One region of the Erwinia sp. E602 genome, then DNA from elsewhere that is predicted to be linked to it. Evidence: predicted binding sites of a transcription regulator. Region 1 holds the regulator's gene; each other region holds the start of a gene.
The links. Region 1 encodes CRP, which controls carbon source genes, mostly activating them, when cyclic AMP is high. Its sites were predicted from a motif close to ATGTGANNNNNNTCACAT; they were not measured.
Positions count from the first base shown of each region.

Region 2: a site for CRP is predicted at 1,710-1,727, ahead of GKQ23_RS10220 (sugar transporter). Genes of this name have one in related genera too.
Region 3: a site for CRP is predicted at 5,668-5,685, ahead of GKQ23_RS06480 (nucleoside-specific channel-forming protein Tsx). Genes of this name have one in related genera too.
Region 4: a site for CRP is predicted at 5,504-5,521, ahead of psiE (phosphate-starvation-inducible protein PsiE). Genes of this name have one in related genera too.

Region 1 covers NZ_CP046582.1:348,916-356,493, reverse strand. The annotation lists gene GKQ23_RS02950 (MFS transporter) at 1-710, opposite strand, end outside; gene GKQ23_RS02945 (LysR substrate-binding domain-containing protein) at 909-1,859, shown strand; gene crp (cAMP-activated global transcriptional regulator CRP) at 2,082-2,714, shown strand; gene GKQ23_RS02935 (YccS/YhfK family putative transporter) at 2,774-4,852, shown strand; gene GKQ23_RS02930 (aspartate aminotransferase family protein) at 5,053-6,270, opposite strand; gene GKQ23_RS02925 (aminodeoxychorismate synthase component II) at 6,357-6,932, opposite strand; gene ppiA (peptidylprolyl isomerase A) at 7,069-7,578, opposite strand, start outside.
Region 2 covers NZ_CP046582.1:1,955,356-1,962,933, forward strand. The annotation lists gene GKQ23_RS10210 (substrate-binding domain-containing protein) at 1-247, opposite strand, end outside; gene GKQ23_RS10215 (phytanoyl-CoA dioxygenase family protein) at 362-1,507, shown strand; gene GKQ23_RS10220 (sugar transporter) at 1,806-3,014, shown strand; gene GKQ23_RS10225 (aminotransferase class I/II-fold pyridoxal phosphate-dependent enzyme) at 3,217-4,398, opposite strand; gene GKQ23_RS10230 (MetQ/NlpA family ABC transporter substrate-binding protein) at 4,681-5,451, shown strand; gene GKQ23_RS10235 (methionine ABC transporter ATP-binding protein) at 5,460-6,473, shown strand; gene GKQ23_RS10240 (methionine ABC transporter permease) at 6,466-7,134, shown strand; gene GKQ23_RS10245 (iron-containing alcohol dehydrogenase family protein) at 7,237-7,578, shown strand, end outside.
Region 3 covers NZ_CP046582.1:1,116,789-1,124,366, reverse strand. The annotation lists gene GKQ23_RS06510 (DUF1028 domain-containing protein) at 1-171, opposite strand, end outside; gene GKQ23_RS06505 (RidA family protein) at 171-608, opposite strand; gene GKQ23_RS06500 (NAD(P)/FAD-dependent oxidoreductase) at 682-1,935, opposite strand; gene GKQ23_RS06495 (linear amide C-N hydrolase) at 2,196-3,248, shown strand; gene GKQ23_RS06490 (hypothetical protein) at 3,577-4,605, shown strand; gene GKQ23_RS06485 (DUF4056 domain-containing protein) at 4,608-5,627, shown strand; gene GKQ23_RS06480 (nucleoside-specific channel-forming protein Tsx) at 5,886-6,752, shown strand; gene speG (spermidine N1-acetyltransferase) at 6,861-7,427, shown strand; gene GKQ23_RS06470 (hypothetical protein) at 7,570-7,578, opposite strand, start outside.
Region 4 covers NZ_CP046582.1:4,449,843-4,457,420, forward strand. The annotation lists gene lexA (transcriptional repressor LexA) at 1-212, opposite strand, end outside; gene GKQ23_RS22030 (diacylglycerol kinase) at 374-742, opposite strand; gene plsB (glycerol-3-phosphate 1-O-acyltransferase PlsB) at 870-3,335, shown strand; gene GKQ23_RS24110 (hypothetical protein) at 3,348-3,479, shown strand; gene ubiA (4-hydroxybenzoate octaprenyltransferase) at 3,586-4,452, opposite strand; gene ubiC (chorismate lyase) at 4,454-4,981, opposite strand; gene psiE (phosphate-starvation-inducible protein PsiE) at 5,027-5,443, opposite strand; gene GKQ23_RS22055 (YjbH domain-containing protein) at 5,602-7,578, opposite strand, start outside.

The DNA of each region.
Region 1 (7,578 bases):
ACCAGAAAACTGGGTAGCCAGGCCATCAGGCTGTAGGCGGGAAGATTGACGCAGACGTTAGCGATAATCAGCTGCCAGATGAGCGGATGACGGAACATCAGCCGCCAGCTACCCTGCGACGGGGCGGCCACCTCCTGTTGCTGCTGTCCGTGTTTTGGCAGTAGCACCAGCATCAGCAGCGCCACCAGCAGAAAAAGCGCGGCAAACACCATATACATCTGCTGCCAGCGCATCACCCGCAGCGCCCAGATTGCCAGCAGCGGCCCGATTACCATCGCCATTCCTGAGGAGGAGAGCAGTAGCGACTGTACAAAGGTACGATGCTGCAGATCGAAGGTCATGGTCACCGTTTTCGCGCTGGCGCTGGGATAACCGGAGTGACCGATGCCGGCCAGCATGCGAAACAGGATCAGCCAGCCAAGGCCCAGCCCCCACCAGCCAAACAGCAGGGCACATACGCCCACCAGCGCCAGCGACATCACCAGCATCGCCCGGTAGCCCAGCCGGTCGTTTAACCAGCCGGCGGGGATCTGAAACAGGGTGTAGGAGAAAAAAAATAAGCCCGGGATCAGGCCGACCTGCTGCGGGGTGAAGTTAAACTCTGCGCGTATCGGCAGAAGCGCAAAGCCCATCACGGTTTTATCGATATAAATCAGGGTATAGCCGGCAAATAACATCAGGATCATTCCCAGGCGTGCGCGTCTATCCATTGCTGTTTCTCCTAATTAACTGAAAAGGAATCAATCAATTACGTCCGTCAGTCTCTGTCCCGCGCTGTGAGCAACATCACAACGAAACAAGCACAATGATTTAACATGTCCACAACACCATCAGGGATTTACATCAGTCAGGTAAGATGAAATTTTCGTTGCCCTGATACGTTTCTGGCATCAGTGAAGGAGAACGGGATGCGCTATCTACCTAAAATGCAGCAGCTGCGGGTGTTTGAAGAAGTCGTGCGTCAGGGCAGTATCCGCTCGGCGGCCCGCACGCTGGCACAGTCACAGCCGGCCATCAGCCGGGCGCTGAAGGAACTGGAAAATACGCTGCAAACGGCGCTGTTTCTGCGCGGCCCTGGCGGGATCACCCTGACGCCCAGCGGCCAGCTGTTCGCGGTACGCAACCGCTTTATCCTGCAGGAGCTGCAGCGGGCGGGGGATGAAATCTACTCCGCCCAGCATCCTCAGCAGGGGCAGGTGGCGGTGGGAGTTTGCAGCCTGGTGGGCTCAACGATGCTGGCGGAGGTGGTCGAAAAATTTCGCCTGCGCCACCCGCAGGCCCGGCTAAGCGTCAAAGAGGGCCTGATGCGCAGCCTGCTGCCGCTGCTGAACAGCGGCGAGATCGACTTTGCCGCCGGGCCGGTTCCCGCCGATCTTAAGCAGGAGCGGCTGGTGATCACCCCGCTCTTTCAGGTGCCGCTGTGCGTGGTCGCCAGCAAAAATCATCCGGCGCGGCGGGCGCGGGCGTTAACCCAGCTGAGCGAGCAAAAATGGCTGCTGGCAGAAGATGAGAGCGCCACGCTGTCATCGTTAAATGATGAGCTGAAACGCTTTTTTCAGGCGCTGCCGCAGCCGGCATTGCGCACCAGTTCGTTACTGTCCGCCATCGAACTGGTCGAGCGTGCGGGATACCTGATGCTGTTACCGGAACCGGTGGTGAGCCGCTGGTCGCACAGCCTGGTGCAGCTGCCGATCGGCACGCTGCCCGCGCTGCGGTATGGCGCGGTCTGCTCCAGCCACTCGCCGCTGACCGCCAGCGCGCAGCAGCTGTTGAAAATACTTGAGAAAGCCAGCGGGCGTGACGCGTGGCGCTGTTCTACCGGCAAAAACAGCACGCCCTCCCTTTTCCCGCTATGCTGAAGCGATACAACACAAGACAGTTATGTAAAGCTGTGCTACAAACAAAGCTGTAATATTTACTGTCACCATCATGCACGGTAAAAACGGGCCCCCTACGCGAGCCATGCTCTGAACAGAGACCCGTATCATTTTCCCTCAGGGAAACGCTTGACTATTTCAACGCCTGGCAGGGAGAGCAGCCCCTGTTTTTGGGCTCGATGACAAAACAGAGGATAACAGCGAATGGTTCTCGGCAAACCGCAAACAGACCCGACTCTCGAATGGTTCCTGTCACATTGCCATATTCACAAATATCCATCCAAAAGCACGCTGATCCATCAGGGTGAAAAGGCAGAAACCCTCTACTACATCGTCAAAGGCGCGGTAGCGGTGCTGATCAAGGATGAAGAAGGCAAAGAGATGATCCTCTCCTACCTGAACCAGGGCGACTTTATTGGCGAACTGGGCCTGTTTGAAGAGGGGCAGGAGCGCAGCGCCTGGGTGCGCGCGAAAGCGGCCTGTGAAGTGGCTGAAATTTCCTACAAAAAATTCCGTCAGCTGATTCAGGTTAACCCGGATATTCTGATGCGTCTCTCCTCGCAGATGGCGCGTCGTCTGCAGGTGACGTCTGAAAAGGTCGGCAACCTCGCCTTCCTCGACGTCACCGGCCGTATTGCCCAGACCCTGCTCAATCTGGCCAAACAGCCCGATGCCATGACCCACCCGGATGGCATGCAGATCAAAATCACCCGTCAGGAGATCGGCCAGATCGTCGGCTGTTCCCGTGAAACCGTGGGCCGTATCCTGAAAATGCTGGAAGATCAGAATCTGATCTCCGCACACGGCAAAACCATTGTCGTTTACGGCACCCGTTAACCGATCTTAATCCTGCGGCGCGACAGGCTTCTGTCGCGCCTTTTTTATGGGTACGGTGCATGTGGCGTAGACTCATCTATCACCCTGAGGTCAACTACGCCCTGCGGCAAACGCTGGTGCTCTGTTTGCCGGTGGCGACTGGCTGGCTGTTCGGAGCCCTGCAACAGGGTCTGCTGTTCTCTTTAGTCCCCGCCTGCTGCAACAACGCCGGCCTTGATACCCTGCATAAACGCTTCTTTAAACGCCTGATCGTCGGCGGCTCGCTGTTTGCCGGCTGCAGTTTTCTGATCCAGTATGCCGGGGCACAGGGCGTGCCGCTGCCGCTGATCCTGCTGCTGATGACGATGGTGCTTGGCGTGCTGGGTGAAATCAGCCCGCTGCACGGCCGCCTGCTGCCCGCGTCGCTGATCGCCGCCATCTTTACCTTAAGCCTGGCAGGCCGGGTGCCTGTCTGGCAGCCGCCGCTGCTGTTTATCTGCGGCACCCTGTGGTACGGACTGTTTAACGGCTTCTGGTTCTGGCTGTGGAAAGAGCAGCCGCTGCGGGAAACCCTGAGCCTGCTTTACCGTGAACTGGCGGGTTACTGCGAAGCCAAATATACCCTGCTGACCCGCCTGACCGACCCCGATACCGCGCTGCCGCCGCTGCTGATTCGTCAGCAGAAGGCGGTCGACCTGATTAATACCTGCTATCAGCAGATGCATATGCTCTCCGCCGGCCGCGATCAGCACTACCGGCGGCTGACGCGCGCCTTTCAGGTGGCGCTGGATCTGCAGGAGCATATCGCCGTCAGCCTGCATCAGCCGCAGGAGGTGCAAAAGCTGGTCGAACAGAGCCATGCAGAGGCGGTGATCCGCTGGAACGCCCGGATTATTGCCGCGCGGCTGCGCACGCTGGCGGATGATATCCTCTACCATCGTTTGTCGGCGCGCTTTGGCATGGAAAAACAGCTACAGGCGCTGGAGAAGATCGCCCGCCAGCATCCTGACAATCCGGTCGGCAACTTCTGTTATTACCACTTCAGCCGTATCGCCCGCCTGCTGCGCACCCAGCAGCCGCTCTACCGCCGCGACCTGATGGCCGACCGCCAGCGCCGCCTGCCGCTGATCCCGGCGCTGAAAAGCTACCTGTCGCTGAAGTCCACCGCGCTGCGCACCGCCGCCCGTTATGCGGTGATGCTGACCTTTGCCAGTACGCTGGCGCTGTTCTTTAACCTGCCCAAACCTTACTGGGTGCTGATGACGGTGATGTTCGTTAGCCTCAACGGTTACAGCGCTACCCGGGTACGCATTCAACACCGTGCGCTGGGCACGCTGGCCGGGCTGGCGGTGGCGGCACTCACCCTGCGCCTGCACGCGCCGGAGTCGGTGGTGCTGCTGCTGATGCTGGCGATTACGCTGGTGAGCTACCTGATTATCCGCCCGTTCTACGGCTGGGCCACGGTCGGCTTTACGGTGACCACGGTATGGACGCTGCAACTGCTGTCGCTGAACGGTGCCGATTTTCTGCTGCCGCGGCTGATGGATACGCTGATGGGCTGCCTGATCGCCTTTGGCGGCATGATCTGGCTGTGGCCACAGTGGCAGAACGGCCTGCTGCGGCAGAACGCGCACGACGCGCTGGAGGCGGACCAGGAGGCTTTGCGGCTGTTACTGGGCGACGAGCAGGATGCCGGCAAGCTGGCGTATCAGCGCATGCGCGTCAACCAGGCGCACAACGCGCTGTTTAACTCGCTGAACCAGGCGATGCAGGAGCCGGGCTTTAACTCACGCTATCTCTCCGACATGAAGCTGTGGGTGACCCACAGCCAGTTTATCGTCGAACATATCAACGCCATTACCATCCTGGCGCGCGAACATACCATGCTGACCCGATCGCTTGCGGAGCGCTATCTGCAGTCCTGTGAGATTGCCCTGCAGCGCTGTCAGCAGCGGCTGGAGTATGACGGACCGGGATCGGAGAGCAACGTGCTGGAAGCGCCTGAGGCGCTCCACGGCGGGCCAACCACCGTGGTCGAACGCCACGTTAAGCGCATCCTCAGCCACCTCAGCATAATGCACACTATCTCGTCGCTGACATGGAGCCAGCGCCCGCACCACGGCGGCTGGCTGCGCCGCCGTCTGGGCAAAAAAAACTGAGGGCGGGATCGCTCCCGCCCTCAGCATCACCGTTACCCACCGGCATCCGTCGCTGTCGCCGCTGCCGTTGGCGCCATGCTAAGTGCCCGCCCGCCAGCACGCCACACGATCGTTCAGCCAGTCAGCCAGTCAGCCAGTCAGCCAGTCAGCCAGTCAGCCAGTCAGCCAGTCAGCCAGTCAGCGTGTAAAGTCGGTGAGGCTTACGCCAGCACCTTTTCCACCGCCGCCGCGAAGCGTGCCATACCTTCGGCAATGTCGGCAGGCTCAATCACCAGCGACGGAGCAAAGCGGATCACGTCAGTCCCTGCAACCAGCACCATTACCCCTTCCGCCGCCGAGGCGGTAAGGATGTCACGCGCTTTGCCGGCGTGCTGTGGCTTCAGCGCCGCGCCGATTAACAGGCCCTTGCCGCGGATCTCGCTGAACAGGTCCAGGCGGGCATCCAGCGCCTGCAGCGCCTCGACAAACAGCTGACGGCGCTCGGCCACGCCGTCCAGCACCTCAGGGGTATTGATGATATCCAGCGCCGCTTCGGCGACCGCACAGGCCAGCGGGTTGCCGCCGTAGGTCGTGCCGTGCACGCCCGGAGCCATCACCGAGGCGATCTCATTGGTGGTCAGCATCGCGCTGACCGGGAAGCCGCCGCCCAGCGCTTTCGCGGTGGTGATAATGTCCGGCTGCACGCCGTAGTGCTCATAAGCGAACAGCTTGCCGCTGCGGCCCATACCGCTCTGCACCTCGTCCAGCACCAGCAGCGCGTTGTGCTGGTCACAGAGCTGGCGCAGGCCCTGCATAAATTCCGGCGTAGCCGGCGTGACCCCGCCCTCGCCCTGAATCGGCTCGACCACAATGGCGCAGGTGTGATCGTCGATCACCGCCTTCACCGCGGCCAGATCGTTAAACGGCACGTGAATAATGTCGGCCGGTTTCGGGCCAAAGCCGTCGGAATACTTCGGCTGGCCGCCAACCGACACGGTAAACAGCGTGCGGCCGTGGAAGGCGTTGTGGAAGGCAATAATCTTGCTTTTAAACGGACTGTGACGCTGGCTGGCGTAGTAGCGCGCCAGCTTAAAGGCGGCTTCGTTTGCTTCCGCACCGGAGTTAGCAAAAAATACGCGGTCGGCGAAGGTGGCGGCAATCAGCTTTGAAGCCAGGCGCAGCGCAGGTTCGTTGGTAAATACGTTGCTGGTGTGCCACAGGGTCTCGCCCTGCGTTTTCAGCGCCTCAACCAGCGCCGGATGGCAGTGCCCCAGCGCCGTTACCGCGATCCCACCGGAAAAATCCACGTACTCTTTTCCCTGCTGATCCCAGACGCGGCTGCCTTTTCCTTTCACCGGCACAAACTGTGCAGGTGCATAAACAGGCAAAATCACCTCATCAAAGGTCGCCCGCGTAACCGCCATTTTTTCAGCCGCCATTCCCTACCTCACCCGTTGAACGTTAAATTAACATGAAAATATAGTCATAAAATATGCATAAAAAATCACACAAAGGCAACCGTTAATCAGGTTCTGAGAAAATTTTCCAGCAGCTGATGGCCCTGCTCGCTGAGAATACTTTCCGGGTGAAACTGCACCCCCTGCAGCGGCAGCGTGCGGTGGCGAAAACCCATGATCTCATCGGGCTGACCGTCGCGCAGCGTCCAGGCCGTCAGTTCAAACTCAGCGGGCAGCGTACCGTTTTCCACGATCAGCGAATGGTAACGGGTAACGTTAAGCGGATGATTCAGCCCGGCAAACACGCCGCCGTCATTATGTTCGATGGCCGACGTCTTGCCGTGCATCACCTGGCGCGCGCGCACCACCCGTGCGCCAAACGCCTGGGCAATCGCCTGATGCCCGAGGCAGACGCCGAGGATCGGCAGCCGGCCGGCAAAGTGGCGGATCGCCTCCAGCGAAATACCGGCTTCGTTCGGGGTACAGGGGCCGGGGGAGATCACCAGCTGACGCGGTGCCAGCTGGCTGATTTCATCCAGAGTGATCGCATCGTTGCGGCGCACGCAGACCTCCGCGCCCAGCTCGCAGAAATACTGGTAAAGGTTCCAGGTAAAGGAGTCGTAGTTATCAATAAGCAGCAGCATGAAAAATCCTGATCGACGGGTTGCCGCTTATTCTACGGATTTTAGGCCGGGCTGCAGATCTGTTTCCACCGAGGCGGGCAGAACAGTGAGGCCGGTGCAGCAGGCGTGGCCTGCCACACGGGCCGCGCGGGGAGCGTTACGGCAGGACTTTGGCGGAGAGGATCACCACCGGCGTCACCGGTACATTCTGGTACGGGCCGACGTTCTGAGTCGGAACCTGCGCAATCTTGTCAGCAACGTCCATCCCTTTCACCACCTTGCCGAACACCGCGTAACCAAAATCGCGCTGGCCGTGGTCAAGGAAGGCGTTATCCGCCACGTTAATGAAGAACTGGCTGGTGGCGCTGTCCTTCTCTGCGGTGCGCGCCATGGAAATGGTGCCGCGCTTGTTCAGCAGGCCGTTATCCGCTTCATTCTTGATCGGCGCGTTGGTCGACTTCTGCTGCAGATCCGTGGTAAAGCCACCGCCCTGCAGCATAAAGCCCGGGATCACGCGGTGGAAAGTGGTGTTGTTATAAAATCCACTGTTCACATAATCGACAAAGTTTTTTGCTGAAATCGGGGCTTTCTGGTTGTTCAGCTCCAGCTCAATGTTGCCGGCTGAGGTGGTCAGCAGCACGTGCGCATCCCCTTTTGCGGCCAGCGC
Region 2 (7,578 bases), 1.6 Mb from region 1:
TCTGACTGATAAACGCCTCGCGCACCAGCTCGCTGAAGCGTTCGGGCGTGTGCAGGATCACGTCGAACCACAGCGTGCGCCCCTGCGCCAGGCCGGCTTTATACTGCAGGTCCAGGTCGGCCATCGCCTGGCGGATGCGTTGCTGCGTCTGCGGATGCACCCGGCCGCGCTGGTGCAGCGCCCGGTCGATGGTGGCAAGGCTCAGCCCGGACTGGGCGGCAATCTGCTTATGGCTGAATTTCTTCATGGTTATGTGAGGTGTTTATGAGGTGTTTTTGCCGTGTTGTTGCCTGAATGTAACTGTTAGTTTGGTGACAGACAAGGCACATCGCCCTGCAAACTGCCGAATAATGAGGTCACCATGACAGCGCAATACTTTACCAGTGAGAACCAGACGTCCCTTGCCGACTTCAAAACGTTTTGCGAACAGCGGGTCAACCCCGCTGACTATCCGCTGGCCAGCGAGGTGGTCTCTGAGGTACTGATTTATCAGCGCGATGCGCTGGACGCGGCGGCGGCCCGCGACCGCCACGCGGTACTCAGCGAGCTGCATCAGGCGCTGTCATACGGGCCGGGCGTGCTGGTGGTGAAAGGGCTGTATGCCGACACGGCGGTGGTCGATCGCGCCTCGGCGGTGTTTGAGCTGATTATGGCGGAGGAGGCGAAGTCGAAGGTTCAGGCCGATCACTTCTCCAAAGCCGGTAATAACGGCCGCATCTGGAACGCGCTGCAGAAGCTGGCGGAAACCGATGCGGCGGTATTCAGTGAGTACTACGCCAACCCGACGCTGGGGCTTATCTGCCACGCGTGGCTTGGCCCGGCCTGGCGCATGACCTCGCAGGTCAACCAGGTGCGGCCGGGCGGCGAGGCGCAGCAGGCGCACCGCGACTATCACCTTGGCTTCCAGCAGAGCGCCTTTGCCGCTGAGTTTCCGATCCCGGCGCAGATCCTCTCGCAGTATATGACCCTGCAGGGCGCGGTGGCGCACAGCGATATGCCGCTGGCCTCCGGCCCGACCAGGCTGCTGCCGTGGTCACATCAGTACGAACTGGGCTACATTGCCTACCGCCAGCCGGATTTTGCAGCGTACTTTGCTGAAAACTATATCCAGCTGCCGCTGGAAAAAGGCGATGGCCTGTTCTTCAACCCGGCGCTGTTCCACGCTGCCGGTAATAACAGCACCGCCGATCAGGTGCGCACCGCCAACCTGCTGCAGGTGTCGTCGGCGTTTGGCGTGCCGATGGAGGAGGTGAACCATGAGCGTATTCTGAAACAGGTCTACCCGCAGCTGCTGGATTCACCGCTGAACGAGCCGCAGCGTCAGGCGCTGATTGCGGTGGCGGCGCGCGGCTACTCGTTCCCGACCAATCTGGATACCGATCCGCCGCTCGGTGGACTGGTGCCGCAGACCCAGCAGCAGCTGGTGGCTGAAGCGCTGAACGCGGGCTGGAGCGCGGCGCAGTTTAACCAGGCGCTGGATGCGCAGACGGCGAAGAGAAGGGCGTAAGCGCCCGCTCTTATTACAGCAGCGGGAACGGATAAACGACGTGGCGGTTTACATGCTATCGCCACCGTTTTTCCTGACCTTGCCCGGTCACGTATTTCGTGCAGATATTCCAGCGTGATAACGGCGTCAATCCCTTTTGGGATAAAGGTTTCTAATTAACTGGATTAGCTGTATTTATCAGTGCAAGCAGTTTGTGTAAAAAATGGGATGTTGATCACATTTCGCTTGAAGGCGGGGCGGCAGCGGCTCTATCATAAGCACGCTGTTTACTTGTCCTCTTTTTCTGGCGGAGTCCATCATGTCTGACGTTACTCTCGTGTCACGCAAAGTCGCGTGGCTGCGCGTACTGGCGCTGGCCGTTGCGGCATTTATCTTCAACACCACCGAATATATCCCGGTCGGTCTGCTGTCAGACATCGGCGCCAGCTTTGGCATGGAGAGTGCCCAGGCCGGGGTGATGATGACCATCTATGCGTGGATCGTCGCCCTGATGTCGCTGCCGCTGATGCTGATGACCAGTAAGGTCGACAGGCGGGTGCTGCTGCTCTGCCTGTTCGTCCTGTTTTCTGCCAGCCATGCGCTGTCGTTTGTGGCGTGGAACTTTAACGTGCTGCTGGTGAGCCGCGCCGGGGTGGCGCTGGCCCACGCGCTGTTCTGGGCGATTACCGCCTCGCTGGCAATCCGCCTGGCCCCGGCGGGCAAGCGCGCTCAGGCGCTCGGCCTGCTGGCGACCGCGACCGCGCTGGCTTCCGTACTGGGCCTGCCGCTGGGGCGCATCATCGGCCAGAGCTTTGGCTGGCGCTTTACCTTCCTGGCGATTGGCGTGGCGGCGATGCTGCTGCTGGCGGTGCTGGTGAAGATTATGCCAAAAGTAACCTCGGAGCAGAGCGGTTCGGTGAAAAGCCTGCCGGGCCTGCTGCGTAACCCGGCGCTGCTCAGCCTCTATCTGCTGGCGGTGGTGGTGGTAACGGCGCACTTTATCGCCTTCACCTATATCGAGCCGTTTGTGCAGGAGATCGCCGGGCTGAGCCATAACTTTGCCACCCTGCTGCTGCTGCTGTTTGGCCTGGCGGGCATTGCCGGCAGCGTGATCTTCAGCCGCTATGCGGAAAAACGCCTGTCCGGCCTGATGATTACGGCGATTGCCACCCTGACCCTGTGCCTGACCGCGATGATGACGGTGGCGCACAGCGCTTACGGGCTGGTGGCGCTGAGCATGCTGTGGGGCATGTCGTTTATGATTATCGGCATGGGTATGCAGCTGAAGGTGCTGACCCTGGCACCCGAGGCCACCGATATCGGTATGGCGATGTTCTCAGGCATCTTTAATATCGGCATCGGGCTTGGCGCGCTGCTGGGCAAGTCGGTCAGTATGAACCTGTCGCTGAATTCGGTGGGCTACGCCGGTGCCGCGTTTGGCGTGATGGCGCTGACCATCGCCGTGCTGGCGTTCCGCAAATGGCCGACGACTGCCCCCGCTGGCGGCGAGCAGGTCAGCCTGCATTAATCCCTTCGTTGTTATCATGGCGGCCCGCTTTTCCGCGGGCCGTCGCCTCTTTCCCGGCACCACCGATCTTGCGCTCATCGCCTGCCGTTTATCCCGTCAGGGGTTTTGGACAGCATCCAGACGGGCCACCGCTGCGCTTCCGCTTTCTCCGGCGGCTGTGCGGGGGGAGAAGCCAGGAGTGTAACAGGACCAGTCCGGCGGCTTAGCCAGCAAACAATTTCAGCTGCGCAATACGCGTCAGCGCCTCTTCCAGCGCCCGATCGTCGGTGGTCAGGCTGATGCGGATATAGCCTTCGCCGCCGGGGCCGAAGCCGCTGCCGGGCGCCACCAGGATATGCGCCTTGTGCAGCAGCCACTCGGTAAACTGTTGGGCGCGAAAGCCGGCGGGCACCGGCAGCCAGAGGAAAAAGCTGCCCTGATCGGGCGGTACCGGCCAGCCGATCGCCGCCAGCCGCGCCAGCACCCGCTGACGGCGCTGGTGGTACACCGCCACCCCCTGTGCAATACGTGAGGCAGGCAGCGCCAGCGCGGCGATCGCCGCATCCTGCACCGCGCCAAATACCGTGCTGTAGCTGTGGCTGTGCAGCTTTTTAAAGGCGGCGATGATCGAGGCGTTCCCCACCGCAAAGCCCACCCGCCAGCCCGCCATCATAAAGGTTTTCGACAGGGTATAGGTTTCCACCGCCCGCGCTCTGGCACCGGGGCGTGTCAGCAGGCTGACCGGGGCATCCGCCGGTTCACGGCCAATCGCCGCATAGGCGAAGTCATGCAACACCGGCAGCTGATAGCGTTCGGCAAACGCCAGCGCGTCATCAAACAGCTCAGGAGTGGCCATCGCCCCGGTCGGGTTGTGCGGATAGTTCAGCGCTAACAGTCCGGCCTGACGTGCAACCTCCTGCGGAACCGCGCTGAAGTCGGGCAGAAACTGCCGCCCGGCTTCCAGCGGGATACCGTAAAACTGCGCCTGTGCCTGAAGCGCTGCCGAGCGGTAGATCGGGTAGCAGGGATCGGTGGAGATCAGGTACTGTCCCGGTTGCAGCAGCGCGCGCGGAATCCCGCTGACGCCGATATGCGAGCCCTGAAACACCGCCACTTCACGGTCCGGGTCCAGTTCCACGCCGTAGTGCCGCTGGTAAAAACGGGCGATGGCCTGGCGCAGCTGCGGCTTGCCCCAGAACGACGGATACTGATGGTTCGCTTCGTCGAGCACCGCGCTTTGCAGGCGGTCGACCACTTCCGGCGGCGTGGGCTGACGCGGGCTGCCGCTGGAGAGGTCAATCAGCGGCAGCGTGGGGCTGCTGATACCGGCGGCCAGTTTTTCCAGGATGCTAAAAATATTCTCCTCCAGCGCGTTAACCAGCGGGGAGGCAGCAAAGTCGGCCATGATGTTTCTCTGTCTGTTTATTTTAATCTACTATCTCACAGCGCTGCGCCGTCCGGGCAGCGATTGCCTGCCGCGCTTAAGAATAATATCCGCTAACGGCTGCCGGTTTCTGAATATGCCAGCGGCAATTATCGATGTGATAAAAAAGCAAAATGAAACCCGGCGCAGACGCTTACAACCCGAAAAATGATGTGGTTTAATCCGAAATAGCTAAAACACAACGGAAAAATCATAATGAAAAAGAACCTTATTTCAGCGGCGGTACTGACCCTGCTGACCAGCATGGCCGGGGTGAATATCGCACAGGCGGCAGAGAGTAAGCTGATCCGTGTCGGCTTTAACCCCGGCCCGTATAAAGAGCAGTTCGAGAAAGGCGTGGCCCCGTGGTTAATTAAGCAGGGGTATCAGATAGAATATAAAGATTTCAGCGACGGTATTCAGGTCAACGACGCGGTGGCGCGGGGCAGCATTGATGCCAACATTATGCAGCACCCGGTGTACCTGAAGTCGGTTAATGAGCGTCTCGGTATCGACAATACCGGCATCGTGCAGGTGCCGACGCCTCCGATGGGGCTGTACGGCGGTAAGCTGAAAACTCTGGCCACGCCGCCCGCGCCGGGCACCACCGTTTCCGTTCCGAATCAGGCCTCTAACGAGTACCGTGCCGCGCTGGTGCTGCAAAGCCTCGGCTGGATTAAACTCAGCGCAGACAGCGACCCTGCCACTTTCTCGCAGCGCAATATCAGTGAGAACCCGTATAAGATCGTGCTGAAAGAGATCGACAATGCCCAGCAGGTGCGTTCGCTGCCGGATGTCGACTACGGCCTGATTCAGGGTAATTTTGCCGTCTCCAGCGGCATTAAGCTGAACTCGGCGCTGAAGCTGGAAGACGCCAGCAGTAATTTTATTAATGTGGTGACGGTGGCCGGGAAAAATAAACAGGCGGCGTTTGCCAGGGATATTATTGCCGGTTATCACTCGGCGGAATTTAAATCCTATATTCAGTCATCGCCACAATATCAGGGGTATCTGCTGCCCGATTATCTGAAATGAGTGCGGCGATGATCGCCTTCAATAAGGTGAGTAAATCCTTTACCCGCAAAGGCCGGCGCATCCAGGCGCTGGATGCGGTGACGCTGCAGGTTGATAAAGGCGATATTTTCGGCATTGTCGGTTACAGCGGCGCGGGTAAAAGTACCCTGCTGCGGCTGATTAACCGGCTGGAGCAGCCGGACGGTGGCGAAGTAGTGATTAACGGTGAATCGCTGGGCGGCATCAGGGCGCAGCGGCTGCGGGCGGTGAAAAAAGAGATCGGCATGATTTTCCAGAATTTTAATCTGCTGAATTCGCGCACGGTATTTCACAATGTCGCGCTGCCGCTGATCCTGCTGGGGCGTGATAAGGCCACCATTGCGGCGCGGGTGACGGAGCTGCTGGCGTTTGTCGGCCTGAGTGATAAAGCGCATAGCTACCCGAACGAACTCTCCGGCGGGCAGAAACAGCGGGTGGGCATCGCCCGCGCGCTGGCCACTAATCCGTCGGTGCTGCTGTGTGACGAAGCCACGTCGGCGCTCGATCCGCACACCACCCGGCAAATCCTGCTGCTGCTGCGCGAGATCAACCTGCGTTACGGCATTACCATCGTGCTGATTACCCATGAGATGTCGGTGATCCAGACGCTGTGCCACAAAGTGGCGGTGATGCAGCAGGGGCGGGTGGTGGAGCAGGGATCGGTCCTCGATCTGTTTGCCCGGCCACAGCACCCGGTTTCGGCCAGTTTTGTGCAGTCGGTGCTGCACGATCGTCTGCCGCAGCAGGTGCTGGACTATCTGCAACAGACGCCGCAGAAGCCGGCCTTGCGGCTGGAGTTTGCCGGAGCCAGCGCACAGCAGCCGGTGATTAACCGCATTATCCGCGATCACGCCATTGAGGTGAATATCCTGTTTGCCAGTATGGCCGACGTGCAGCAGACCCTGCTCGGTTTTATGATTGTGCAGATAGACGGGGATGCGCAGGCCGTCGCCCGTGCAACCGGGGATCTGCGCGCTTCAGGAGTGACAATCAGCCATGTTTGAGTTCTTTAATACCGCCGTAACCGGCGAGCAGTTTCTGCTGGCGCTGCACGATACGCTGCTGATGATTGGCGTCTCGCTGGGGCTGGGTTCTCTGCTCGGCGTGCCGCTGGGCATTCTGCTGGTGGTGTGCCGCCCCGGCGGCATCGCACCCTTGCGCAGCGTTCACCGGGTGCTTAACCCGCTGATTAACGTCGTGCGTTCGCTGCCGTTTATTATTCTGCTGATCGCCATTCTGCCGGTGACCCGCATGCTGGTCGGCACCACCATCGGGACGGCCGGGGCGATCGTGCCGCTGGTGGTGTTTATCGCACCCTATATTGCGCGGCTGGTGGAGAACTCGCTGCTGGAGGTGGATGACGGCATTCTCGAAGCGGCGGATGCGATGGGCGCCACGGTGCTGCAGACCATCTGGCACTTTATGCTGCCGGAAGCGGCGGCGTCGCTGGCGCTGGCGCTGACCACCGCCACCATCGGCCTGCTTGGCGCAACGGCGATGGCCGGCACCGTCGGCGGCGGCGGGATTGGCGATCTGGCCATCACCTACGGGTATCAGCGTTTTGACGCCTTTGCCACGCTGTTCACCGCGCTGGTGCTGATCGTTATCGTGCAGCTGATCCAGACCGCGGGCAGCCGCCTGGCGCGGCGCATCCGCCGTGAATAGCGGCCCTGATCCATCGGCCAGTTGCTGCCGGACGTGACGACATGGCAGCCGCCTGCGTTTGTCAGCGCGTCCTGCTCACTCTGAAACCCACAGGAAAAACCTATGCTCTCTGTTCTTTCGCCACAGGCGTGGCTGCTGGAAGCGGGACTGACCGCCCGCACCGGCGAACTGATCCGCCCGCATGCCACCACGCTGCGTATCCTGACCTCACCGCGTGCCTGGCAGGCGGTGGATCCGGCGCTGAGCCACAGCCTGGAACGCGCCGGGATAAGCTGGCAACTTGACTATCTTGACGGCGAGTGCAGCGACGGCGCCATTGCCGGGCTGCAGCAGCGCACGCTGGCGCAGGGGGCGCAGGGTATTCTGGCGATCGGCGGTGGCCGGGTGCTGGACTGCGGCAAAGCGGCCGCTGCCGCGTTGCCCGGCGTGGCGGTATTCTGCTTC
Region 3 (7,578 bases), 770 kb from region 1:
GTGGCCCAGCACCCTCTGGCCGAGCACCGGCAGGGTGATATTCTGGCTGGATACCGCGCCCACCCCCGCCAGCAGCCACGGGCAGCGGGCACCCACGGCGATGCTGGATGAACTGATGGCAATGCCCAGCTGCCCGCTGTCCGGGCAGCGGGCCGCAACGGAAAAAGTCATTATGCCCCCTTAGTTGCGGCATCCCGGTCGTCCGGGATCACCGCAATCACGTCAATTTCCATCAGCCACTGCGGCTGCGCCAGCGCAGAGACCACCAGCCCGGTGGAGACTGGAAACACCCCCTTCAGCCATTTGCCCACCTCACGATAGACCGGCTCACGGTAGCGCGGGTCGATGATGTAGGTGGTGGTCTTGACGATATGGGAGAGATCGCTTCCCGCCTCCTCCAGCAGCTGTCTGACATTCTTCATGGCCTGCCCGGCCTGCGCCTGCGGATCGCCGAGGCCAACCAGCTTCCCGTCAAAGTCGGTGCCGACCTGGCCGCGAACATAGACCGTGTTGCCGGCGCGTACCGCCTGGCACAGGTCGTTATCCAGCGTCTGATTCGGGTAGGTTTCTTTGGTGTTAAACATGCGAATGCGCGTATGCGTTGGCATCTCTTTTTCCTCTTTAGTCCGTTGGTTCGGACAGCTGTTGCTGCCCGCTGTGTGCCCCTGCCGCCCGTCAGAATCAGGGCTGAAACTCGCTGTACCTGCGTTGCGTGGCAATATGATCGGCAATATGCCCTGCGTCATGCCACACGCCCCAGATAAACGACGACCCGCGGCGGGAGAGCCACGGCAGCCCGAGGAAGTAGACGCCCGGCTCGCTGGAGACCCCGCGCTGATGCAGCGGCCTGCCCTGCTGATCAAACGCGTTTACTTTCAGCCAGCTGTAGTCGGTGGCATACCCGGTGGCCCAGATAATGCTGCTGACGCCGGCTTCGGCCAGGTTCAGCGAGGAGAGCGGTGCGCTGACGCACGCGGGCAGCGGCAGAAACTCCCGCGCGGCAGATTCTTCCGGCAGATCGAGCCCGTTGCGGGCGATAAAGGCATCGGCGGCATCCAGCAGTGAAAGATAGTTTTCATCCCCCCGACGAATATTCTCTGCCAGGTCGGGCCGGAAGGTCACCACGCCCTGTTCAAACGCGTGAGTCATACCCACCAGCGTCACGCCCTGCTTCGCCAGCACGCGAAAATCGACGGTGTGCCCGCCGCGGGCGCCGCTCACCGCAATGGTGACGTGCTCTTTACCCGGTTCACTGGTTGTGGCATCCCACAGGCCGAGCACCCCCAGCCACCAGCAAAAATCGCGGTTGCGGTAGGCGCGCGGCGGGCGGTCGTGCGGCCCGACGGAGAGATAAACGGTTTTTCCTGCGCGCTGCAGCTCATCGGCGATTTGCACACCCGATGAACCGGCACCGACCACCAGCACGGCCCCTTCCGGCAGCTGCTGCGGATTGAAATAGTGTGCCGAGTGGATTTGATAAAGCTCAGCGTGCACCGGCGCAATGCGCGGGATCACCGGCACCTGGAAGGGACCGGTGGCGGCAACGATGCGCAGTGCTTCAATCATCCCGTCAGACGTTTTCACAGTGAAACCCGCCCGGCCGGTATTGCGCACAACGCTTTTCACTTCCACCCCGGTACGCAGCGGTACCTTGAATTTGCGTGCGTAGGCTTGCAGATAATCGGCAATCTGATCTTTGGGCACAAAGTCGCCCGGTGCCTGTCCGGAAAACGTCAGACCGGGGAAGCGATCGTGCCAGGCAGGGCCGTTGGCGACCAGAGAGTCCCAGCGCCCGGAACGCCAGGCTTCTGCAATTCGGTTCTTTTCCAGTACGAGGTGGGAAATATCGTGCCGGGTCAGGTGCTCGCTCATGGCGATACCGGCCTGGCCTCCCCCCACCACAAGGGTATCAACGACTGTTTTTTGCCTGGTCATACGGTTGTCCTTCGAAAATATCGGTCAGGGAACCCGTTCGTCGGACTTCAGGTTATTAGAGGGGGAACAGCGGGTAAATTATTATAAAGCTGGCCTCTGAACATAAAAAATATAGGGTGTTTCGCGACAGATTCATGGCTTATTTCCTCTTACCTTCCGGCGGGTAAACGGTGGTGCAAACCAAAGAAGCCGCTTTTAACAAAACAATCAAAACGTTAATCAGTACACTCAATTTCTTCAGAAAGTAAACAGGATGAATAATGAAGAGATTAGCCGTTGTCGCCTTTACCCTCAGCGTAACAACCAGCGCCTGTGCCTGTATCCATTTTCAGATTACTGCGCAGGATAAGACCCTGATTAATGCCCGTTCAATGGAGTTCGCTCTGGACAGCAAAACGGGGCAATCGCTCCCTGCTGATTTTGTCATTGTCAAAAAAGGGACGCCTCTGCCCGCTTCTGCCGGGCGATCAAAACTGGCTTTCGCCGGCATTCAAACGGCTTACGGGATATTAACGGAGGGTATCAATGAGAAGGGGCTGAGCGTAGCGCTGTTGTGGTTCGAAGACAGCCGCTACCCTGCGAATTTACATCAGCAAAACAGCCTGAGTAATACGGCGGTAGCAGGGTGGGCGCTGGGGCAGTTCTCCAGCGCCAAAGACGTTATTGCACAGCTGGGCAAAATGAACGTCTACAGTGCGGAATATGCGGATTATGGCGATGTCTCGCCGACGCACTACGCGATAACCGATAGTTCAGGCGCGAATTACGTTGTCGAGTTTAACAACGGAAAAATGAACGTGCTCGACAACAGCGCCAACCGACTGTTAACGAATGAACCCCGTCTTGAGACGCAATGGCAGAAACTGTCAGACTGGCTTGAGGTGCATCCCGAACAGAAGAGAGGCGGTGGAGCGCCCGGTACGCTGGACTCGTTGCCGGGCGGTTATGGTTCGATGGAAAGGTTTCTCAAAATATCGGTGCTCAAGGGATTATTGCCACCGGCTGAGAACAGCATTGCGGCCATTAATCAGTCGATTAATCTGTTGAACAACGTTGATTACCCTCGTGGTGTGCCTTCTGATACCTACGGTGACGAGGTACTCAGAGAGGAGACCAGCTGGGTTAGCCTGATCGACCTTAAGCGGCTGCGCTATTATTACCGCACGCATGATAATTACAATCTGCGGATGGTCGATCTGAGAAAAGTCGGTTTCGAAAAGGATGTGAAATTCAGCCTGTACGGCCAGGGTGGTCACATTATCAGCGTGACGCCGGGTGCCGGCAACGACGCATTATCCCTGATACCTCAATAGCCTGACGTCGCCATGAGCGTGCTTTTTTACAGTTCCCCCACCCTTACTGGCGACGGACATGATTCATGATCCCCCATTCAGCAGAACCCGCCATGCGCAACATACCGGCATTCAGATAGCGGCATCCTTAATTTAGCAACAAAAAAACCTTCTTAAGAAAATCTTTATTAATCAATTCATATTTTAACCACCCTAAAGCAAAAAAAGCCTTTTTATCGCAATTTAAGCAACTTCATTGATACTTCGCATTTTGTGATGCACAACACTTAAAAACACCCGCTATCCTTCGCTTGGATTTAAATTCAACATATAATCACGGGTAGTGGCAATGAAAAAAACCAAAAGCACATTAAATAATAACAGGCTATTGTTATCATTATTCTTAAGTACCGTTTCGACTGGAGTCATGGCAGACATTCCTAATGCCAGAAGTATTCCTGAAAACGTTGATTATCATCCAACGTCCTCCGTTACTGCTCAGTTACCGCCCGGTAAACCGGTAGAGAAAGCCCCGGACCTGTTCGGGGAAACCACCGGCCCGCTGCCCTTCTTCGGTAAGCAGATCCGCGAGCGGGGGTATGAATTACCCGATCCTTACGGGATTGGCTACAATTATATGGATATGCATCAGAATATTAATGTCAACAGCATTGGCTTTACCGGGCTAAGTATTGAGGGTGAGGCGCTTGACCCTCAATACATCAGGATTGATGCAGTTAAAACCCGACAGAAAAGTAAAAGCCAAATGGCAAGACTGGATACCTGGCTGTTTCCATTCATGAATATCTATGGGGTTGTCGGTCATACCAAAGGATCCTCTGTATCGAAAATAAATGTTGATGCATTCGATCTGGTTAAATTTAACAATCTCGATTTTAAACTCAAATTCAAAGGCACCACATATGGTGGCGGCACGACAATCGCTTATGGCTATCATAACTGGTTTGGTACAGCAGACTTTAATTACACCCGCACTACCTTCGATATTCTTGACGGAAAAATCAACGCCTTTACCTTTACGCCGAGAGTGGGCTACCGTTTTACCGTACCCGGATTTGAAAAATACGCTTTACCCCCTTCACATGCCAGCATATGGGTAGGCACCATGTACCAGGATGTCACCCAGGATTTCCACGGCAATATTAGCGATCTGCAAATGCCTGCCAGCCTGGTCCAGCTGGTGCATTTAGCAAATGCCGATAATAACGGCCGCTTCCACGTCAAACAGCACCTGAAATCCCCGTGGAATATGCTGGTTGGTGCACAGTATGAGCTGACCCGTAACTTCAATATCACCACCGAATTCGGTTTTGCAAAGCGTAACAGTCTGATGGTGGGTGGCGAATTTCGTTTCTGACTATGCCAGGACTTCTTTTATGCGGCCTGCTGCTGCTGCCTCCTCTGGCACAGGCCGTGCTTTTTGACCGACATAACGTTGATGAGCAGCATACCCCGCTCTCCACCCTGTCGTTAAGCGGTTTCGCCAGCTCCACCGGCGCGTCTGGGCTCGGCTATGAGAACAGCACTTTCCTGCAGAACGATCGCTGGCGCTTCTACCTGGAGGGCGTTCTGATGCGTTATCTGCTCTCTCTGCTGGTGCTGCTGTTGTCGGCCTGCCAGGCCCCGCCTTCTCAGTCCCTGCACCTGCCACCGCTGCAACAGTCCGTCGTCAGCGCACAACAGGCCTGGCCCGCCGTTCCGCCGCTGTCGCCCCCGTATGTCCTGCGCCCGTGCTGTGCGTTTGGTTATAACCTGCGCACGCAGCTGCTGAGCATCCCGGTGCCGTTTTACCAGCTGGATAACGTGGTCGACGCCGATAACACCGGCGTGCATCACTACAATAATCAGCCGCTTTACGCGCTGTTAAGCCTTGTCGGGATTAACGGTGAGCACAACGCGCAGATCTATACCCGGCGCGGTGGCTTTATCGATCTGGCGCATCTGCGCGAGACGGCAGACAACACGCTGTGGTTGTTTAGCCAGATCTGGCAGGCGGAAGGTCATCCGCGGCGTATCGCGCTTCATGATGAGCTCGGCGAACGCATTATCGAGCTGCTCGCCTTCGTGCCGCCAGCCAGCGCGACTGAACGCTACAATCTGGCGACCCGGCTGGCTGCGCGCGCCTGCCCGCGCCAAAGATCGCTTACCGCTACCGCGACTTTCCCGCGCTGGCGCAGGCTGCTGAGCAGGCCGACAGGTGGCAGCTGGCACAGTCTGGAGAAGCCTGTCGCTGAGCGTTGTGACACCGGCAACCATAAGAATACGTTATACTTCTTCGTCACCTACCCGGCCGCAGCAGCTTCCCCCTGGCTGCGCTCTTGCCCACCAGCCGCTGTTATTCCTCCAGGCAACCGTTTACCTGGGCAACATATGGCCTGAAATCTGTTTTTCGAAAAAGTTCCCTGCCAGCAAGCTTTATTTGTGATCATGGTCACACTTTAACTGAATTGAAATGAAACACAAATTGACAACTGTGAGCAATCTCTATTTCCTAAGGCACGAATCACGGCACACTGCCGCGGCATAACCCGTTGCCTTAACGGCTTTGCTTAACGCCGCCGTTTAATGACGCGATATAACCTAATCTGACCTGCGCGCTGGCCGCTGAGCCGGGTCCCTGAGCATGTGGTAATAATAATGAAATATAAAATTATGATGGCTGGCGCACTGGCTGCGCTCTCTTACACCAATGTCTCCGTCGCCGATGCCGGCAAAGCAGAGTACGTTTCCGACTGGTGGCATCAGAGCGTGAACGTGGTGGGCAGCTACCACACCCGCTTCGGGCCGCAGCTGAATAATGATGTTTACCTGGAATATGAAGCCTTCGCGCACAAGGACTGGTTTGATTTCTACGGTTACGTTGACGTGCCGAAGTTCTTCGGCGTGGGTAACGGCAACGATAAAGGCGCATGGGACGATGGTTCACCGTTCTTTATGGAGATTGAACCGCGCTTCTCGATCGACAAGCTGACCGGCACCGATCTGAGCTTCGGTCCGTTTAAAGAGTGGTACTTCGCCAACAACTATATCTATGATATGGGCGATAACCGCGCTAACCGTCAGAACACCTGGTATATGGGTCTGGGCACCGATATCGACACCCATTCTGATGTCGGCCTGTCGCTGAACGTTTACGCCAAGCGTCAGTGGGCCAACTACGGTGCCGCTAACGAAAACAGCTGGGACGGCTACCGCTTCAAGGTGAAATATTTTGTGCCGCTGACCTCCCTGTGGGGCGGTAACCTCAGCTACATTGGTTTCACTAACTTCGACTGGGGCTCCGATCTGGGCGACGATGCGGCACCGCTGCGTACCAGCAACTCCATCGCCTCCAGCCACATTCTGTCACTGGGCTACGATCACTGGCACTACTCGTTCGTGGCGCGTTACTTCCATAACGGCGGCCAGTGGAACGACGGCAACGAACTGGACTTTGGTAAAGGTCCTTTCACCGTGAAATCGAACGGCTTTGGTTACTACGTGGTTGTGGGTTACAACTTCTGATCCCCGCCCGGTTAAACCTCCGTTGAACGCGCCCATGGGCGCGTTTTTTTTGTCTGCCCTGAACCTTTATACTGTCGGAGCAATATTGCATCTGTTAATGGAGGTTCCATGTCTGCCAGGCTCACCGATAATCCCGTTAAACTACGGCCGCTGGAACGCGAAGATCTGCGCTTTGTTCACCAGCTGGACAACAACGCCAGCGTGATGCGTTACTGGTTCGAAGAGCCGTATGAGGCCTTTGTCGAACTCTCCGACCTGTACGACAAACATATTCACGATCAGAGCGAACGGCGGTTTGTGGTGGTGTATGAAGGGGTAAACGCCGGGCTGGTCGAGCTGGTGGAGATCGACCACGTTCACCGCCGGGCGGAGTTTCAGATTATCATCGCCCCCAGCCACCAGGGCAAAGGGCTGGCCAGCCGCGCGGCAATACTGGCGATGGACTACGGGTTTTCCGTCCTCAACCTGTATAAGCTCTACCTGATCGTGGACGAAGAGAATGAAAAAGCGGTGCACATCTACCGCAAGCTGGGCTTTGAAACCGAAGGGCGACTGATCCACGAATTCTTTATTAACGGTGAGTATCGCAACTGCATACGTATGTGCCTGTTCCAGCATCAGTATCTGGCGCATAACAAACCACCCGCGGCGATGGTCCAGCCTACCGCGCAGTGACTCCACAGCCCGGTTTCGCCTTACCGGCGGGCAACAGGCGCCGCGCTGGTCTGGCCCGTCCGGGCGGTGGCTGAAGCTTCAGGACGTTGCCCTTAGCTACTCTGGCGGGCAACGTTCATCCGCGTTCATCCGCGCGTCCGGATTAACCGCC
Region 4 (7,578 bases), 740 kb from region 1:
TCCATCATCAGGCGAATGCCGCGCGAGGCGCCGGAGACGATCTCAATCACGCCTTTACGCGCCAGCGCTTTCAGGTGCTCTTCGGCGGCATTGGGGGAACGGAAGCCGAGCTGCGAGGCAATTTCTGCCCGCGTCGGTGGCATACCGGTCTGGTTAATATGGTCGCGAATCAGGTCATAGACCTGCTGCTGCCGTGCCGTTAATGCTTTCATCCCGCCCCCTGGTTGTTTATACAGTCGACTGTGAGTATATACAGCTATTTCGCCCTTGGGAACCCAAACCCGCCCCGCTGGCGATCAATTTTGCATCAGAGGGGCGTTGCAGAGGTCAGCTGGCGCACTTTCGCCGCATGAAAGTGCCTTTTTTGGATAACTCATTGCAGATTCGGCAGTAACAACATGGCCCAGACAGCGATTGCCAGTAAGATGCTCAGCAGGACGGCGGCGGAGCCCATATCTTTTGCGCGCCCGGCCAGCGGATGCATTTCACTGCCGATGCGGTCCACCACCGCCTCAATCGCGCTGTTGAGAACTTCGACGATAATCACCAGCACCACCGAACCGATCAGCAGTACGCGCGTGACGGCATCAACATCCAGCCAGCAGGCCACCGCCACCGCGATAATCGCCGCGATCGCTTCCTGGCGAAAGGCCGCTTCATGCTGCCAGGCGGCGCGTAATCCTTGCCACGAATAACCGGCTGCTTTTACGATTCGTGTCAGGCCGGTGGCGTTATTTGCCATAATCAGGGAACCCTTTGAGAAGTTTGACGTCGGAGACGGGTGTAGCACAATTTGCAACACCACAGATTCTGTTGGCGCTTTCTGGTATGCTTGCGGCGCTTTGCTAACAAGAGGCTTCATGTTGTCTATGTCAGGTTGGCGTAATTTATATTATAACCTTTTGAATCTGCCAGTTAAATTTCTGGTAAAGAGTAAGGCAATTCCGGCCGAGCCGGTTGCTGAGCTCGGGCTCGATACGTCGCGCCCTATTATGTATGTGCTGCCTTATGATTCAAAGGCCGATCTCCTGGCGCTGCGTGAGCAGTGTCGCAAACAGGAGCTGCCGGATCCGCTGCAGCCGCTGGAGATCGATGGCACCCTGTTGCCGCGTTATGTGTTTATCCATGACGGCCCGCGCCTGTTCCCTTACTACGTGCCAAACCCGGATTCGGTCAAGCTGTTCCATGACTATCTGGACCTGCACCGCAGCCATCCTGACCTTGATGTGCAGATGGTGCCGGTGTCGGTGATGTTTGGCCGTGCGCCGGGACGCGAGGTGCAGGGCGAAAGCCAGCCGCATCTGCGGGTGCTGAACGGCATTCAAAAATTCTTTGCGGTGCTGTGGCTGGGGCGCGACAGCTTCGTGCGCTTCTCGCCGATGGTCTCGCTGCGCCATATGGCCACCGAGCACGGCACGGATAAAACCATCGCTCAGAAGCTGGCCCGCGTGGCGCGTATGCATTTCGCCCGCCAGCGCCTGGCGGCGATCGGCCCGCGTCTGCCGGTGCGTCAGGACCTGTTTAACAAGCTGCTGCAGTCGAAAGCCATCGCCAAGGCGGTGGAAGACGAGGCGCGCAGCAAGAAAATCTCCCATGAGAAGGCCCAGCAGAACGCCATCGAACTGATGGAAGAGGTGGCGGCCGACTTCTCCTATGAGGCGATCCGCCTGACCGACCGCATTATGGGCTGGACCTGGAGCAAGCTTTACCAGGGGATCAACGTCAACGGCGGTGAGCGCGTACGCCAGCTGGCGCAGGACGGCCACGAGATCGTCTACGTGCCGTGCCACCGCAGCCATATGGATTACCTGCTGCTCTCCTACGTGCTCTATCACCAGGGGCTGGTGCCGCCGCATATCGCGGCCGGAATTAACCTGAACTTCTGGCCGGCCGGGCCGATTTTCCGCCGGCTGGGGGCGTTCTTTATCCGTCGCACCTTTAAGGGCAATAAACTCTACTCGACGGTATTCCGCGAATACCTCGGCGAGCTGTTTACCCGCGGCTATTCGGTGGAGTACTTCGTGGAGGGCGGACGCTCACGCACCGGCCGCCTGCTCGATCCGAAAACCGGCACGCTGTCGATGACCATTCAGGCGATGCTGCGCGGCGGCAACCGGCCAATCACCCTGGTGCCGATCTATATTGGCTACGAGCACGTGATGGAAGTAGGTACCTACGCTAAAGAGCTGCGCGGCGCGACCAAAGAGAAAGAGGGCTTCCTGTCGATGGTGCGCGGGCTGCGTAAGCTGCGAAATCTCGGCCAGGGCTACGTCAACTTTGGCGAACCGCTGCCGCTGGTCGCGTATCTTAACCAGCAGGTGCCGGAGTGGCGCGAGGCGATTGACCCGATTGAGGCCCAGCGCCCGGCGTGGTTAACCCCGGCGGTGAACGATATTGCCCAGAAAGTGATGGTGCGCATCAACAACGCCGGGGCGGCGAACGCCATGAACCTGTGCGTGACCGCGCTGCTGGCTTCACGCCAGCGCTCGATGACCCGTGACCAGCTGACCGAACAGCTCGGCTGCTACGTCGAACTGCTGCGCAACGTGCCCTATTCGCCGGATGCCACCGTGCCGGATATGACGCCGGAAGCGCTGCTGGAACACGCGCTGAGCATGAATAAGTTTGAGCTGGAGCAGGACAGCATCGGTGAGATCGTGATTCTGCCGCGCGAGCAGGCGGTGCTGATGACCTACTACCGCAACAACATTCATCATATGCTGGTGCTGCCGTCGCTGATTGCCGCGGTCCTGATGCAGCACCGCGAGCTGAGCCGTGATGAGCTGCTGCGCCAGGTCAGCGTGATCTACCCGATGCTGAAAAGCGAGCTGTTCCTGCGCTGGGATGCCGCAGAGCTGCCGCAGGTGATTGAGCCGCTGGTGGCCGAGATGGCGCGTCAGGGCCTGCTGCTGGTGGAAGACCAGCATCTGCGCCTGAACCCGCCGCGTTTCCGCACCCTTCAGCTGCTGGCCGCCGGCGTACGCGAAACCCTGCAGCGTTATGCCATTACCTTCTCGATCCTCAGCGCGAACCCGGCGATTAACCGCGGCACGCTGGAGAAAGAGAGCCGCACCATGGCCCAGCGCCTGTCGGTGCTGCACGGCATTAACGCGCCGGAGTTCTTCGACAAGGCGGTGTTCACCTCGCTGGTGCTGACGCTGCGTGATGAAGGCTACATCAGCGATTCCGGTGATGCCCAGGTTGAACGGACCCAGCGCGTTTACCAGCTGCTGGCGGAGCTGATCACCCAGGACGTGCGGATGACGATTGAAAGTGCTGTGGCACCGGAGCCCTCCGCCGCTGCCGTGACGGAGAGCGCGATCGCGCCGGAGTAATACGGTGACGCGGTGACGGAGAGTGCGGTTGCCCCGGAGTCATGGGGCAACGCCCTGACCACCAGCCACGCCCGCGGTAAAAATCAGTTAAACGGCAACCCGGTGTTGCCTGCAACGAAAAGGCCGGTCGCACTGAGCCAGTAAAGAGGGGAAGCCCCATGATTTACTGCGCCAGCGCGACCGGCCTTTTTTTCGCCTGTCCCGACGGTAGCCTGATGATGCTAAGGCTCGCCACCGGCGCAGAGCGCGGCTACCAGAGGCTGATAGCGATGCCGGCAAACAGCACCATACCGACGTAGTTGTTATTCAGGAACGCCCTGAAACAGGCGTCGCGATCGCGTCCTGCCACCTGCCTCTGCTGGTGTATAAACAGCCCGGCCGCCAGCAGCATGGACCACCAGAACGCCCCGCCCAGCCCGCTCAGCCAGCCGACCAGCGCCATCAGCGCCAGCGTTGCCAGCTGCAGCAGTCCGACGATTAGCTTATCGAAGCGGCCAAACAGGATCGCCGTCGACTTGACGCCAATCTTCAGGTCGTCGTCGCGATCGACCATCGCGTACAGGGTGTCGTAAGCCACCGTCCAGCAGACGTTAGCAAAAAACAGCAGCCAGCAGACCAGCGGCACGCTCTCGCTGACCGCCGCCCAGCCCATCGGGATCGCCCAGCCAAACGCCGCGCCCAGCACCACCTGCGGCAGGTGGGTGTGACGCTTCATAAACGGGTACATCCACGCCAGCGTCAGGCCGCCGAACGACAGCAGGATAGTCATGCGGTTCATGGTCAGCACCAGCGCGAAGGAGACCAGCACCAGCCCGGCAAACAGCAGTTTGGCCTCACGGCTGGTGACCGCCCCGCTCGGCAGCGGGCGCAGCCGGGTGCGTTTGACGTGGCCGTCGATTTTGCGGTCGGCGAAGTCGTTAATCACGCAGCCGGCAGCGCGCATGGTAATTACCCCCAGCGTAAACACCAGCAGCACGTTCAGCGGCGGCACGCCGTCCGCCGCCAGCCACAGCGCCCACAGCGTCGGCCACAGCAGTAGCACCGTGCCGATCGGCTTATCGATGCGCATCAGGCGGCAGTACGCCGCTAATTTACTCATTGGCAGACTTCTCTCCACGTCAGGATCTCTGCTCTGGCGCCAGGCTGGCATACAGCGGCGAAGCGGGTAAAAACAGTTCGGTCAGCAGCAGCGGCTTGCCCGTGAGGCGCAGGCGCGAGCGCCGTGCCCACAGCGCGCCGTGGTGGCCGACGTCAATAAAATCGCGGGTCAGGGTTGAGCTGGCAAACAGATAGCGCCCCAGCGGCACGCTGCCCAGCTGCTGCAGCTTCTGCTCCGGCCCGACCAGCGTTGACTCCGGCACCAGCGTGCGCGCCACCAGCCAGGGTACGCCGTCGCCGCACAGCTCAATTTCACGCAGCCAGTAGCGCGGCTCGTCAGGCAACAGCGCTGACTCTTCCGGCCAGGCGTCTCCGCCGACAAAGCCTTCGCGCAGCACGTTGACCGTCACCTCACCGCAGTAGCGTTCAAAACGCCGGGTCATTGAGTCAACTTCCATCAGCCAGTCAAGCAGGGGGGCGGTCAGCAGGGGTGAGGATTCGGGCAGCCAGTCGATCGCGCGCAACGGCGACAGCGCGTTCTCAGCCATAACACTTCTCCGTAAAAATGGGGTACCCGAGTGTACCCCATTTTCTTACTCGCGTTTCAGGCGGTTACTGTTCGCCAGCCACAGAGTGCACACCAGGATAAGAATGGCGAAGGTGTAGGCCAGCGTATCCAGCGGATTTTTATGGTCGACGATAATCAGGCGGATAATCGCCGTGATGCCGATATAGACGAAGTAGCGTAGCGGGAAGTGGTAGCCCGACTGGAAGTATTTGACGATCAACGCGATAAATTCAAAGTAGAGAAAATAGATCACGATGCCTTCAATCAGCAGGTAAGACGAGGTCTGCTCGCCGGTGTTCAGCAGCACGTTGGCCAGGTGGATGGTCTCTTTACCGAGAAAAATCACCAGGATCACGGCCAGCGCAATCAGGCCGGCGTTCAGCACCATCTGCAGGGCAAAAGCCAGCCGGGTGGCCGGGGTGTTATGGGCGGGGGGAGTCATGGGTCATACCTCAACGTCATTGTTATCTGGCGGGAAAACCGCTGCTGATACTATGCTTGAGTGTGACGCAGATCACAAGACACCCCGCCGGATGCGGGGCAATAGCGGGGTCAGCGCCGGCCCGTACGGCTAACCGTGGCGGGCCGGCGCTGGCAGGATCAGCGGTAGTTAATATCGCGATCGCTGGTCAGGTCATAGAGGTTGTACTTACGACCCAGCTGCTGGCCACCGTCACGCGTCAGCGGTGTCCAGTTGATCTGGGCGCGGCCGCGGATCGGATCGAGGCTGAACAGATCCATCGGGATGGAGACGTAGAACCCTTTGGTGAAGTCCCCTTCGCCATACTCTTCCGACGAGACGTTGGTTTTGGTGGCGTAGACGCCGACGGCCACGCCGCTGTCGAAGCGTTTGGAGACGTCAACGGTCACGCCCTTATCCTCCGCCAGATACTGCCCGACGCTGGCCTTGACCAGCACGCCCTCGAAGAACCACGGCTGCCAGTAACCGGTCAGATTGCCCACCTTGGCCTTGTAGTTGGTGAACTTCATCATGTTGTCCCAGTCACGCTGCTTAACGTAGTTGGCATCGACGCCAATCGCCCAGCTGGCGTCCAGCGGACGATAGAGCAGTTCACCGCCGACGCCGCCGTACATGGTCTCCAGATAACCACCGTACACCTGGCCGTAGAAATCACCGCCGAGGTGGCGCATGTAGTTGGCCTGCAGGTTGTTGACGTAGGCGTCGTTTTCCACGTACTCGCGGATGTGGGTACGCACCCGCGGCAGGCTCGAGTCGCCCGGCGCGCCGTCGTAGTTAAAGCGGTTGTAGTTGTTGGCCACGTTGACGAACACGCTGCCGTCAATCAGCAGGTGGTTGGTCAGCCAGTAGCTGGCGTTAGCCGACACGCCCACCTGGTACATGTAGAAGCTTTCCGGGCCGCCAACCGACTGGTTGAGCACCGGCGACAGGCTGTAGTCGAGGCGATCGCCGTCGATGTAGAAGCCCTGCTCGGCGTTCTCCGGCAGGTGCGGGTTGATACGCACCTGACGCAGCGTCTCTTCATGCCCCAGCGGATAGCCTTCCAGCTGGCGCTTCAGGCTGACAACGTCGGTTTCGGTGGTCACCTGCGGCATATTATTGCGGATCTCGGTGACGCGGATCTTCTCTACGCCTTCCGGCAGATGGTTGGCGAGGATCACGTTGGCGCGCTCCACGCCGCGTGCGGTGTCGCGGTATTTGGTCTGCTCACCGCTTGCGTACAACGTGTCGCCTTTCACCTGAATGCGCGGCGCGTCGAAGCCGGCGTTGTATTTCAGGTCGGTCAGCTGCGCGGCGGTGGTGGTCGGCTCGAGGAACCGCTCCTGCGGCTGCGGGTTGTAAGCCGGTACCGGCTTATCACGCTGCACCTGGGTATTGTCATTAAAGTTGGTGCGCAGGGTGAAGCCCGCCATAAAGGTGTTGCCACGCTCGTAGCTGACGTTGACGTCCGCCCAGTCGGTGACGCGGTAAATGGCTCCGACGTTGAACTTACTTTTCTGCTCCAGCTTGCCGGCAAAGTCACCCTGGTAATCGTTGCCTTCGTATTCGGCCTTCAGGCGCAGAGGCTGCCACGGCGTCTGGTATTCGATACCGCCGAAGATCGCAGCCGGACCGTGGAAGGCGTTGCTGATGCTGACCGACCCCGGCGTGCCGTTGCTGCCGTCACGGTAGCAGTATTTATCGCTGGCCCGGCAGAACGGGTTAGTCACGTTGCCGCTGTTGCCGAGGTAGCCAAAGCCCATGCCGAGGGTGAAGTCAAACGGCCCCCAGGCCTTGGTCGCCACCAGGTATTCACTGTCAAACAGCCCGGTACCGCCCAGATCGCGGGTGCCGACCGCCACTTCCGGCAGCCAGAAGCCCTCTTCCCACAGGCGCAGCTTGAGGTCAAACGCCTTGTCTTTGTAGCTCTGATTGCCGCTGAACTCTTCCGAGCCGCTGTATTGACGGGTACGGACGTCAGTGTAGCGCACGGTCGCTTCCAGCCACGGGAACAGCGCTACCGAAGCCGAGTAGAAGCGATACTGATCGTTGTTACGGTAGTTGAGGCTGAACTCGCCCTCTTTCGCCATCCGCGCGGTCGGCACCTGCATCAGGCC